2 regions of the Paenibacillus rhizoplanae genome follow, and region 1 is predicted to be linked to the other one. Evidence: predicted binding sites of a transcription regulator. Region 1 holds the regulator's gene; the other holds the start of a gene.
The links. Region 1 encodes LexA, which represses DNA repair genes until DNA is damaged. Its sites were predicted from a motif close to CGAACATATGTTCG; they were not measured.

Region 2: ACFSX3_RS19320 (YolD-like family protein) is a predicted target of LexA. The motif match lies at 2,176-2,189, and genes of this name have one in related genera.

The regions. Positions count from the first base shown of each region.
Region 1 covers NZ_JBHUKY010000054.1:207,695-213,682, reverse strand. Annotated here, with positions in the region: gene ACFSX3_RS24590 (hypothetical protein) at 1-83, shown strand, start outside; gene ACFSX3_RS24585 (hypothetical protein) at 390-515, opposite strand; gene ACFSX3_RS24580 (hypothetical protein) at 711-983, shown strand; gene ACFSX3_RS24575 (DUF4359 domain-containing protein) at 999-1,361, shown strand; gene ACFSX3_RS24570 (hypothetical protein) at 1,455-1,676, shown strand; gene ACFSX3_RS24565 (hypothetical protein) at 1,788-2,009, shown strand; gene ACFSX3_RS24560 (L,D-transpeptidase) at 2,107-2,445, opposite strand; gene lexA (transcriptional repressor LexA) at 2,635-3,261, opposite strand; gene ACFSX3_RS24550 (LysM peptidoglycan-binding domain-containing protein) at 3,459-3,875, shown strand; gene ACFSX3_RS24545 (DUF896 domain-containing protein) at 3,985-4,194, shown strand; gene ACFSX3_RS24540 (hypothetical protein) at 4,242-4,769, shown strand; gene ACFSX3_RS24535 (HAD family hydrolase) at 4,805-5,590, shown strand; gene ACFSX3_RS24530 (FixH family protein) at 5,918-5,988, shown strand, end outside.
Region 2 covers NZ_JBHUKY010000033.1:108,494-114,481, forward strand. Annotated here, with positions in the region: tRNA gene ACFSX3_RS19300 (tRNA-Leu) at 1-31, opposite strand, end outside; gene ACFSX3_RS19305 (WGxxGxxG family protein) at 175-639, opposite strand; gene ACFSX3_RS19310 (M15 family metallopeptidase) at 715-1,401, opposite strand; gene ACFSX3_RS19315 (hypothetical protein) at 1,582-1,749, shown strand; gene ACFSX3_RS19320 (YolD-like family protein) at 1,781-2,116, opposite strand; gene ACFSX3_RS19325 (hypothetical protein) at 2,378-2,980, opposite strand; gene ACFSX3_RS19330 (PH domain-containing protein) at 3,183-3,674, shown strand; gene ACFSX3_RS19335 (glycosyl hydrolase) at 3,691-5,166, opposite strand; gene ACFSX3_RS19340 (NucA/NucB deoxyribonuclease domain-containing protein) at 5,329-5,769, shown strand; gene ACFSX3_RS19345 (hypothetical protein) at 5,856-5,988, shown strand, end outside.

The DNA of each region.
Region 1 (5,988 bases):
CTAGAGAGATGTTGCCAGAAGGGGTTAGGGATCACGTTCCTGATGCCATTGTAGATTTAATAGCCCCTACTAATGAAGAATAGTCAATTATACGTAGTAACACCGAATAAAACCAATGATATTATTAATCCATAGAAGTATGAAAGATTACAGAAGGTCAGGAAACTTTTCCTGCCTTCTATTTTTATGCCATGAATAAACAAAAAGCCGCCATAAATATGGGCTTACAGTCCCCCGTGAGCGCGAGGGGGGTATTTTATATTGTGCTGAAGACATACCAAAAAAACAGGCTTCCCAAAAATAGCACAGCAGTCATGCCAAGCAGCACTCCAAGAATGACTTTTTCGGTTCTGTTATATTTCTTCAAATGATCACCCGATGTTCTTAGATTATTCTTCAATGGGAACCGAGGACCGGAAGGCATACCATAGCAGTCCATAAGCTATTAAGAAGTAAAGCAGTACACCCAGTATGGATATGGACAGAAGAATGATGATAACTTTATTTCCATTCATACATTTACCTCCTAAATAAAAAAACTCTCCCGATTTTTAGTGTGGGGGAGAGAGTGAAGATGAAGACGGAGACGGAGCAAAGCCCTTACATCATAATATAAAGGAATTATAACTCCAAATCAAATCATTTTACATACTATTCCATCTCCTATATACTTAACCAGAAGAGAATTCGAGTGGGAGATATGGGAGTGGATGATGAAGAATACATATAAGATTATGCTTTCGCTGATGCTCATCCTGGCGTTGATAGGTCCGGTGGCTGGGGCGGAAGGAGTGGCTGTGCCTGCGGAGACCCGAGAGAGGCTTATGGAGCAATATGGGCTGGATGCACCGGCTCAGCCGGTGTGGGATTGGAGCAGCATGGATATCGGAGGCAGTGGAATTGTAGATGGGATGCTGTTCGTGTGCCGGATGATGATGAATCCACTGGGGGTCATGTTGCAAGAGATGCTGTATATTCTGTAGTTGAGGGGGAAAAGAATGAATTCGCGTTATGATACGCCGAGTCCTGCACGCAGAGTCCGCAGAAGATCGGGCGGTAAATCGTTACTGGTCCTTATCCTTGTTGTTCTGGTTGTGATGGCTGTTACGAATCCGGGGAAGGAAGCATTCAGTGAATATTCTGTAAAGAATCTGGAGAATACGCTTGATCAGGAAATAGGCGACGGAATTACCAAGCTGGTAGCCCAGCCTGTAGTTGAGTCATTGACTGAGAGGGATAACTACATTTTATTCTCTGTATTCAGTGTGCCGGACCTTAAGAAGACCAATTTTTTTAGCGGGGATGGCGGGGCTACTAAGAAATATATTGGATTGTTCAAAATCCTTTTTATCAAGCTGTAAATTTGGTTTACATATTGTTCCATAACCCGGTATAATTAAATAGATTGTTGGCGGAATCTTTATATCATGGTTGTGGAACAAGGAGGAACGAAGTTGAATACGGCTTATAAAGTACTGTCCAGTGATGCTGATCTATTCGCTGCCGCACTGGCACAGGTACAGGTCTACGTCGTTCAGCTGGTTGATGGCAAACCGCATGTGATTGCTGATTATGCCGGACCTGTACAGAAATGGACACCGGAGTACATAGTGCTGGCCGGAATGACTTATAGACGCGATGAATTTGAATTCCGGGTACGATTGAACAAGAAGTGAGCAGATTCGCTGCCCGCTAACCGCTGCTCCTAACATTACTGCCGAATCACACAATCTTCTACGGTATATTCAGCATCTCTTATACTATCCAAGTGTAAAAGAGGTGTTAAGATGACCCAAAGAGAACGCAACAGAATCCGCAGAGCCATTAATGTGCTGCTTACCCAGAGAGCGATCCTGCTGGAGCGGCTTGAAGAAATCAATGAGAATCTGCGCAGTGTGCCTAGAGGTTCGCGGGCCAGAAGAGAGCTATTGGCGGCCAGAGCCTCCATCCGTGAAGCCATTCGCCTGAATACAGCTGCCATTCGCTTGTTACGGAGTGTGCTGCTGTAATCTGTATCCGCCCTGGTGGCTGAGATGATGCGAACAAGACACCCCTTCGGGGGTGTTTTTGTCGTGAGATCCGGGAGCAGCAGGTTGCAGCTGCGGTCTATTCTCTAATCGTAACACGCGTGCCGATAGGTACGGTGGCGGCCAGAGCCAGAACATCTGCGTTATACATACGGATACAGCCGTGAGAGACCATGTGGCCGATGGAGGACGGGTCGTTGGTTCCGTGGATGCCGTAATGCGGCTTGGACAGACCCATCCAAAAGGCACCGAACGGGCCGCCCGGATTGGGCTGCTTGTTAATGATGGTGTACTCGCCTACTGGCGAGACGGTTAACATTTTGCCGATGCCGACAGGGAAGCCTCTGGTGACAACGTCATTATCCAGCAGGTACAGCATACGCTGTGACAGATCGACGATAATTCGATAATTGGGCATACAGATCAGCACTCCTTTAATATCAGGATATGTGCGGAGCCGTACAGCGGTTCACAGAAAAAGTGGCAAAAAAGCCGTATGCGAACAAATGTTTGCATACGGCTTTTTTGCCACTACGCTAAGTGAAATAAACAGAAAACAGGCTGCTTCGCATGGTGCGGAGCAGCCTGTTCTGAAGCGGGGAGTAGATTAGTGGATATCGCGGAATAATCCGATGACCCGTCCCAAAATCGTAACGCGGTTAAGGCGAAGAGGCTCGTACGCCGGATTCTCCGGCTGCAGCCTGATATGATCCCGTTCCTTGTAGAAGGTCTTAACAGTTGCTTCATCTTCTTCGGTCATCGCTACAACAATATCGCCGTTGTCGGCAGTCTGCTGCTGGCGCACGATGACATAATCCCCGTTCATAATTCCGGCATCCACCATACTGTCACCAAGGACAGATAGCATAAATACCTTGTTATCGCCTACATAATGAGCAGGCAATGGGAAGTAATCCTCAATATTCTCTGTAGCTGTAATAGGAACACCAGCTGTAACCTTACCCACTACCGGGATGCGGGTGACGGTCTGGACGAATTGATGCACATTCTCTGAATCTTCCTGCCCGAGTAACTCAATGGCACGCGGTTTCGTAGGGTCGCGCCGGATCAGGCCCTTCTTCTCAAGCCGGTCCAAGTGACCATGCACGGTAGAGCTGGAGGCCAGGCCGACAGCCTCGCCAATCTCGCGGACGGACGGAGGATAACCCTTGCTGCGGACTTCATTACGTATAAATTCCAGGATCGCCAGCTGACGACTAGAAATCTTTGACATCGGAATCAACCCCATATACTATGTTTGGGAAAATTATAACATAGAACTTCCGTTCGTACAAACATAAGTTCTAAAATGAGGAAAATAAGAGAGTGAAAATAAAGAGAACAAACGTTCCGAAAAAACTATTGATCGAAACACATGTTCGTGTTATATTATTTTCGAAAGCAAGAACATGTGTTTGGAGGATGATGATAATGTTAAAGTATAGTACATACAACAGCATCTATAATAATGAGGATATCAAGGTGTCCGCTCCCGGTAATCCAACTGCTCATAATTATGTTAGCAAGATCAAGGATGCGATTCTTCATACTCTCGCTGCGCTCTCATGGTTATTCCGTCAGGTCAGCCTGATGAAGATGGTTCTGGTGCTGATGCTTGTTATTTCGGGATTCACTGTGGTGGGGAATGTTTTTGCCGGTTCGGTCTCTTCCATGAAGCCAGATAAGCGGATCGTAGTCGAACGAGGGGATACCTTATGGAGCCTTGCGTTAAGTAACAAGCCTGAGGACATGAAGACAGCCGTATATATAGAAGGAATAATGAAGACGAATCATTTGGAGAACAGCGTCATTAAGGCCGGAGATATTCTGATTTTACCTTTATACTGAAGGAATGAAGCAGACTAATGATCGACTCAAAGAGCTTTCAGGGGGTAGACCTTGACAAGCTCTTTTTCTCATGGCAAAGTTAAAATGAATTTAGAGGGAGGGAAACGTATTGAATATTGACGAATTGGTCGCACGCATCAATGAACTGGCACGCAAAGCTAAGAACGGCGGCCTGAATGAAGAGGAATTGGCCGAACGTGCCAAGCTCCGTGAGATTTACCTGGGGAATATCCGCAGCAACTTTCGGGCCCAGCTTAATACCATCGAAATTGTGGACAATCCGGAGCATGAAGAAGGCAATAACGGACTTAAGCATTAGCCTGTTGCCTTTTCATAGATAATACAGGATGACTAGGGGGAACTCACATGGCCCGTTCTTGGGAAAGAATGGTTCAACGCAACACAAAGCAAATTAACCAGCAAAGAAAGAAGCAGGGGAAGGATTCCATTTATGCTTCCAGCACTAAGGCTACCGCAAAAAGCATCGATATTTTCAAAGGCCGGAATATTATATTCCCCGTTGTATTGATGCTGCTTGGCATCATGTTCTGGGTGGTCGGCTCGATTGACGAAGCAAAAGGAAGCGGGATTCTGGCCAACTGGCTGGGTGTAGTGCTGTATTTCCTGCTCGCTGCGCTGCTGTTCTTCCGCCGTCCGTTCCTTAAGGTTGAACGTGCGCGTATTTCTACTATTAAATATAACCGCGAACGCTTCCTGCCTGCGGCGGATATTGAGAAGATCACCTTATCGCGCAGTGTAGTTACTATTAAGTATAAGGGCAAGCGCAAGCAGTGGATTTTCTCCAAGCTGATTAACCGTTATGACACCGCTGCAATGGGTGAACGTCTGGAGCAATTCGCCAAGAACAACAACATTGAAGTCGTGCACGAATAGGAAGACAGATCAGGATATAGGGAGTGGGAGAACAAATGCCGATTACCGCCGTACTATTTGACCTTGACGACACACTGCTGTGGGATGACCGTAGCGTGGAAGAAGCCTTCCGCTGCGCTTCTGAGGCTGCCGGAGATTCCGTTGATCCGCAGGAGCTGGAAGCTGCTGTGCGCAGGGAAGCCCGTGCACTCTATGAATCCTATGAGACGTATCCATTCACGAAGCTGATCGGTATTAATCCTTATGAAGCGCTGTGGGCTAACTTCACTGCCGGTGAACAGCCGGAATTCCGTCAACTGGAACAGCTTGCCCCCGTCTACCGTACCGAATCCTGGCGCCGTGGCCTGGCCTCGCTCGGAGTTGAGGATGAAGCGCTGGCTGCCCGGCTGGCCGACAAGTTCGCCGCTGAGCGCCGCAGCCGTCCCTATATCTATGAAGAGACCCTTCAGGTGCTGGACGAGCTGCGTGGTAAGGTGAAGCTGCTGCTGCTGACGAACGGCTGCCCGGCACTTCAGCAGGAGAAGCTGGATGGTGTACCGGAGCTTACTCCGTATTTTGACCATATTGTGATTTCGGGAAGTTTCGGCAAAGGCAAGCCGGACAAAGGAATCTTCGAGCATGCGCTCGGCCTGCTGGATATTGCTCCGGAGCAAGGTGTAATGGTTGGCGATAAGCTTACTACGGATATTCTTGGTGGCTTGTCTGCCGGACTGACCACGGTCTGGATCAACCGTAATGCGAAAGCCTCCGACCCGGAGATTACGCCGGATTACCAGATCAGCCATCTTTCAGAGCTTCTGCCGCTGGTAGACTCCTTATAATTGAAACATCTGTGTTTTTAAAATTGTAAAAGGTCAAAGAGCAACGGTCCTCCCGTCACTGGAGAATTGTTGCTCTTTGTTTTTTTATTTAAAAAGTATTTTCGCACCCCGCTTAAACAACGGTCCGTTCGCGGAGCGTCCACCCTAGTGCTCACAATCAAGGATATGACTATTCTCATGTTAAGGAGTGAATCATGCAGCTTCTTTAAGGCAAATTGAATAAAATGTGTATAATAAGAAGAGTAGCGATCTGACTTTCATTGTAATATAGAATTGATATGTTCCATGGATGAAGAAGAATCTACCTATGAACCGGGAGGACTTCAGATGATGAAGCCAAGGATACGCAGGGGACTTATATGCATAGTGATGGGGATGACGCTTGCCGGATGCTCGGG
Region 2 (5,988 bases), on a different contig from region 1:
CCTGTGCGTCTGCCTGTTCCGCCACCCCGGCATGTTATTGCGCGTTCTAACGCGACAAGAAATATAATAACATGTATTAGGTGGATACGCAATAAATATTTCCTGTTTTCCCTGTCCTCAAAAAAATAGCCCGGTCAGCCAAAGCTGATACGGGCTGTTGTCCACGGCCAAATCCTAGTGGCGGTCGCGCTCACCGGTTCTGCTGCGCATGCCAGCCAGACCCAGGAGACCGACGAGACCGAGCCAGCCCCAGTTGGAGCGGTTATCGTTATTGTCTGTGGTGGTCGTACTCTGCGCCCGATATCTGCCGGTAGGCATGTCGTTGGACAGCGGGGAGACAGAGCTGTTGTCTCCGGTACGGATTTTGTCCTTCATGATGGATTCGGTCTTATGCATGGAATCTCTGGTCTGATTCATCATGGTGTTGCCCCGGTCCATCATGCGGTCATCCATATTGCCCATGTTGCCCATCCGTCCGTCAGTGGTGGTGTTGTTCATGCCCGGAGCGGTGGTGCTCATGACGCCCGGAGTCGTAGTAGTCATACCGCCGGGCGCTGCTGCTGCGGAGATGCTACCTGCTCCGAGCAGACTCATGGACAGGACCGTACCGCAGGCAAGGCTTGTAATCAGCTTGTTCAAAATGTTGTGCCCCCTTCATGGATGTGGTTAATCGCTGATAATTTCCCCATCCGGGACAGCATCTATGCAGAGAAGTTATTCCTTCACAATGTTTACGGTCTTGCTGGACGCATTATACGTGACCTTGGCTCCAAGTGCTTCCGCAATCGCACGTACAGGCGCATAGGTTACCGCATCGTCCATGACGCCGGTCGTCAGCTTCTTTCCATTGAGCGTAATATTTACCGGGATATCCTTGTTCACCTCTGGCTCACCTCCGGTTATACGGCTTAGTGCGGCTGCACTCTGCTGGGCAGTAGGCCGTCTGCCTGCCTTCAGGTCCTGGATGCTAAGGCCGAAGCTCATCTGCAGATGAGCGTAATCCTTGAAGGAGGTCCAGTCCCCTCCCCATTCGAACCCCAGCTTCTTCCCCTCCTGCACCACCTCTTGCCAGTCTGCCACCTTGTCGCCATCCCCGTCACGGGTCATATCCCAAGACACATTCCTGCCATCCGGCAGGAGTAGCGCAAAGTCTATTGCCAGTCCGTAATTATGGTAGCTGTCCCCTCCCCGGGCGTTCGTTACAATGTCGCCCTTCTTGGTTCTCCCTTGAGCATATAGCTCATTCTGCTGCGCTATCGTGCGCATGCCCTGCGTAATGAGGATCTGCACCCCCCGGTTATAGCTCCGTCTAATCAGCTCGTTCGCCCCGGTCAGTACGGCCGGATGCAGCTTCGCCAGCCTTACGCCCGACTTCAGCTTGACCTGCTCCAAAGTAAGCATCTACTCACCCCCTGGTATAGTATATGCCCGCTTTGGCAGGGCGGCTTACGCCGATGACCATTTTTTTCACAAAATGAAGCTGTGTAGCACCTTATCTCCCCGGATGAACTGTGCGCCTACAGGCCAGAATAAGAATGCAGACCGCAAGTCAGGTCATTCTAACGGAAAGGGGGATTGAACATGGAGATACACAGCGACAGCTACAGAATAGCCCCGCTTAGCGACCAGGAGGATGTCGTGGAGGTGATCCGTCAGGCGGAATCGCAAATTGCCCGAATGACCGGGAACCCGGAAGTGACGCTGATTGCCTATGAGAAGACGGACCCGTCCAGGAACGGGAGTAACTAAGGACGCTGCTTACAGGCAGAGCCTTCATCCCTCAGACAATATAAGCCTCCACAATGTCATCTACAAGCAGCCACTTCCATTCCTCCGCCCACTGCAGCTTAATCTCACGCGAGTGGGTGTGAATGGAGGTCACGAACCCGCTCAGCTTCCTCTGCTCCAGAGGATCATACAGCACTAGCGTTACCCGCACATGACTCCTTAGCGATAAGGCCAGCGTATGCTCAATCTCCTCCAGCTTCTGCTCGTCCAGAACCGGCTTCAGGCTATGCCAGGTCTCCCGTTCGTCCCTACTGATCCCGCCCTTATGCTCCGTCAACATGATTCGGCTGCTCTCCCGCAGACCGCCCTCTTCAAGCTTTTTGCCCATTGCAATTCCCCCACTCCGTGTGTGTATACCCCGACTGCATCATCTTGCTGCCTATGTACCGAACGTATGTTTGTATTATATCCGCGATCTCTCTTGTTAGGCAAGCAGAAATTAATGTCAGTCTAAGGACGCATAGGAGGGCTTAAGCTGATTAAATAAAGGTTGGACAAATAATTCAATCGTCAGCAAAAAGACGCCTACAGTAATGCTGTACAGCGTCTTCATCTGAATCCTTTTGCCTATAGCAAGTCTTGTCACTGCTTATTTCACTGACGTAGTCCCTGCGCTTCCAGTACCCGGTTCCTGCTTGACATCTGTGCCTGCATCTGACACGGTGCCTGTCACGGCTTGCTCCGGATCAATCAGTCCGGCGGCTTCTCGGGCTTCATTCAGCTTGGAGATGCCGTAGAGCATCGCTACGTCCGCCTGCTGATTCATCGCGTCGAATTCCTCGGCGGTCACATCGGGCGATACTGCGCTCTTGGAAGCCTTCTCCTTGATCTGATAGGCACTCTGGAATGCGATCACCGAATCTCTGAGCAGCTTCTGGATCGTATCCGGCAGGCCACCCGCAATCTTGATATCGCTCACATGCTCTGCAAGCTGAGATGCGGTATCCTGGAAGCTGTCCACAGCCTTCTGGAATTCTTTGTCTGTCGCTTGTCCGGTGGAATAAGAGGTTAGCGTGGTGTTGAAGTTCTCTAGCGAGGATTTGCCCATTTCGTCGAATTTCGACATTTCATTGTAAAAGTTCTGCACCGTCTCCTGTACCTCTTCCGGGGACGCCGGTTCAGCACTGTTATTGCCGCAAGCACTGAGTATCATGACGGCCACTAGCAGTCCTGCAAGTAAAGCTTGTCTCATAGTTAATATCCCTCCACTTAACAGAATAATATCGATTTTTGTTAAGTGCAAATGAAATTAATGTAAAATTCGGCGTAATGAAACATATGTCAGCGGTTAAGCGTATTCACAGGGGGAAAGGGCGGTCAAGAACCCGTTGATGACTGGCAATTCCTGTTATACTATAATGAATTTATCCGTTCAAGGAGAGGAAGATCTACTTATGACTTATTGCACAGCATGTGGTGCGGAATACAAGCAAGGTGCCAAATTCTGCGGGGAATGCGGGGCAGGTACAGAAGAGGCCGGTTCTCCGGCAGCAGCACGGCGTCCGGCGGCTGGCCATAGCTCCGGTCCCGAAAAAGAATTATGGCAGGGCAAGCCTGCCGGCATCTCCGACCGTCTCAAGGGGCTGATCGGGCTGAATACCACCAAGTATACGATTACGTCCCAGCGGATTATGGTGAAGAGCGGACTGATCGGCAAGGATGTCGAAGAAATCGAGCTGCTGCGGGTCAATGATTTCTCCGTCACCCAGTCGGTGTTGCAGCGTATGCTGGGCATCGGGACGCTGATCATTTTGTCGGATGATGCTTCATCTCCACAGCTCCCCTTCTATAGAATCCGTAAGGTTCAGTCTGTCAAGGATATCCTGCGCCAAGCCGTGCGTGACGAGAAAATCGCCAACAACATCAGCTACCGCGAGCAGATCTGACGCTTCGTTGCACTTGTTAGGGAAGAAATAGGGCTCCTGCCGGAATTACGCCTTTGGCCTGGCTGGGGCTCTCCCACATCAGTACCGCCCGCGCATCCCCCTGGTTCTCATAGTACTCCACCTTCAGCTCATGCAGCTTCCCGGCAATCAGACTCACTGTGCCTTGCCGCTCCTGCCCGCTCTGCTTGATCCAGCTGTCAATAATCAGCTTCCCGTCGATCCATACCCGGATTCCGTCATCTGAATACGAATAGATGGTGTAGGTCTCGCTGTAGGCAGCACTTATTTTGCCGCTCCAGCGTACGGAGAACAGATCTGCGTGAACAGCCGGATCAGGCGCCGCCTGCCTCCAGGCGAAGTTAATATTGGCATCTGTCCGGGTGAGGGCAGGCGTACCGCTAAGCGTAATATTGTTATAGTACTGTCCATAGAGGCCCGGCTTGGGGAGTACCCCTCCTGAAGAAGCATACGCTGCAGCCTTGGCCGCATAATCATCTCTGGAGAATACGGCACTATTCCTCATAAAAGCCTGAATCACTGCATCCTTATTGCGCTCGTACAGCATCTTGCCCCAGGTCATCTGGTAGCTCCATTTGTTCTGCGTGCCTGCCAGCACAGCTGGCGGAGGAAGCTCCCCGTTCTCGCCGATGGCGATCAGCTTGCCGCGCCCCAGGTCCCAGAGCGTATCATGATGGCCCCCCTTGTAATCCCCCTCGAAAATATCCGCCGCCAGCACATCCACTCGGCCGCTGCCCGGATAATACTTCGCCGGCTCCTGACTCCACTGGTTCTTGGCATTCGGACTCCATACCCACAGCAGATTGTGCAGCTTATGATAGACGGTGTACCGCTCGAACATGATCTCCCAGAGGGTCACGAAGGCGGACTTCTGCCCCCACCAGAACCAGCCGCCGTTCATCTCATGGTACGGTCTCCAGAGTACGGGGACACCGGCGTCATTGAGCTTTTTCAGGAAAACAGCTACCTTATCCAGCTCGGCAATCATTGCCGTATACTCTGGCGTTCCCGGTGTGATGTACTTGCTGAAATTAGCTTCGCTGAGGCTCATGGAGACATTCGTCCAAGCCGGAGCCGTTCCCGGCAGGTTAGCATGATAGGTCATCGCTACGATGCCCCCGGCCTTGTGCCAGCGGATCGCACTGTCCGTTACTCCCTGCCGCTGACTGCTGATGAGCTTCTCCGTCTGATTGCCGATCGGCCCCATCTCATAACCGTGTAGTCCGGCATAGCTTCCAGCCGTATTCTTCAGCTTGTTGTTGATATCATCCGGGCTCTCCAGGTAATCATGCTGACCGCTGATCATTCCCTGGCCCTGCAGCCAGTACAGCGTCTCCAGCAGCTTCCGTGCGGGCGCCCCCAGCTCCGCGTCAGCGGGAGACATCTGTATTTTGCGAAAAGCCGCTTGCCACTGCACATCACCAATCAGCCGTGAGGCCGAATCCAGCAGGTCCCTGAGGTTACGCTGTTCCACATTTTCCACCATCCTTTTCCTTGTGTTTGTACATATTATGACGAATCGTGGAACTTCAGCACGGCAAATGCACAGAATTCGGACTGTCACAATCCGGTATTCTTACGCTATACTATTCTGGGCACAGGCATTATACCCATACCCACTTACAAAGGAGCAGATATGAAAGCCAAAAAGTCCATCATCAGTCTCATTATTATTGCCCTGATCAGTCTGTCCGCCTACCTGCTGGAGGAGAACGGGCAATGGCTGCCGCAGACCCCTTCTGGTCATACTTCAGAGGTCGTGAAGCTGAAGTTCCCGGCAGACCGCTACCCGGAGACCGCAAAGCACATCCAGAAGGCCATCCGCAAGGGAGAGTCAGCCGTCTGCACCATCAACCGCAAGGAAGCGGAGGAGAACCGCAAGGCGTCTCTGAAGGGAGTCCCCACCAAGAAAGGCTATGACCGGGACGAATGGCCCATGGCCATGTGTGCAGAAGGCGGAGCCGGGGCACATATTGAGTACATAACACCCAGTGATAACCGCGGAGCGGGAAGCTGGGTCGGCAATCAGCTGGAGGCGTTCGCAGACGGTACGCGTGTGGAGTTTATTTTCAAATAAGCCGGCATGTGGGGGATGTTGTTCAATTTCACTGCGATAAAGCGTAGAATGAAATGGGATAATATAACTTAGATGGAGAGCCGGAAGTGTTCTATATCTGTTATCGGGGCAAACGGCTGTACGGCCCAATGTCCGAAGCTGAAGCCTTACAGGAATGGTTCGCGCTTGCAGGAACAATCAAGGAGCTCTATATCATTGAAACCGATTCAGCTACAGGCA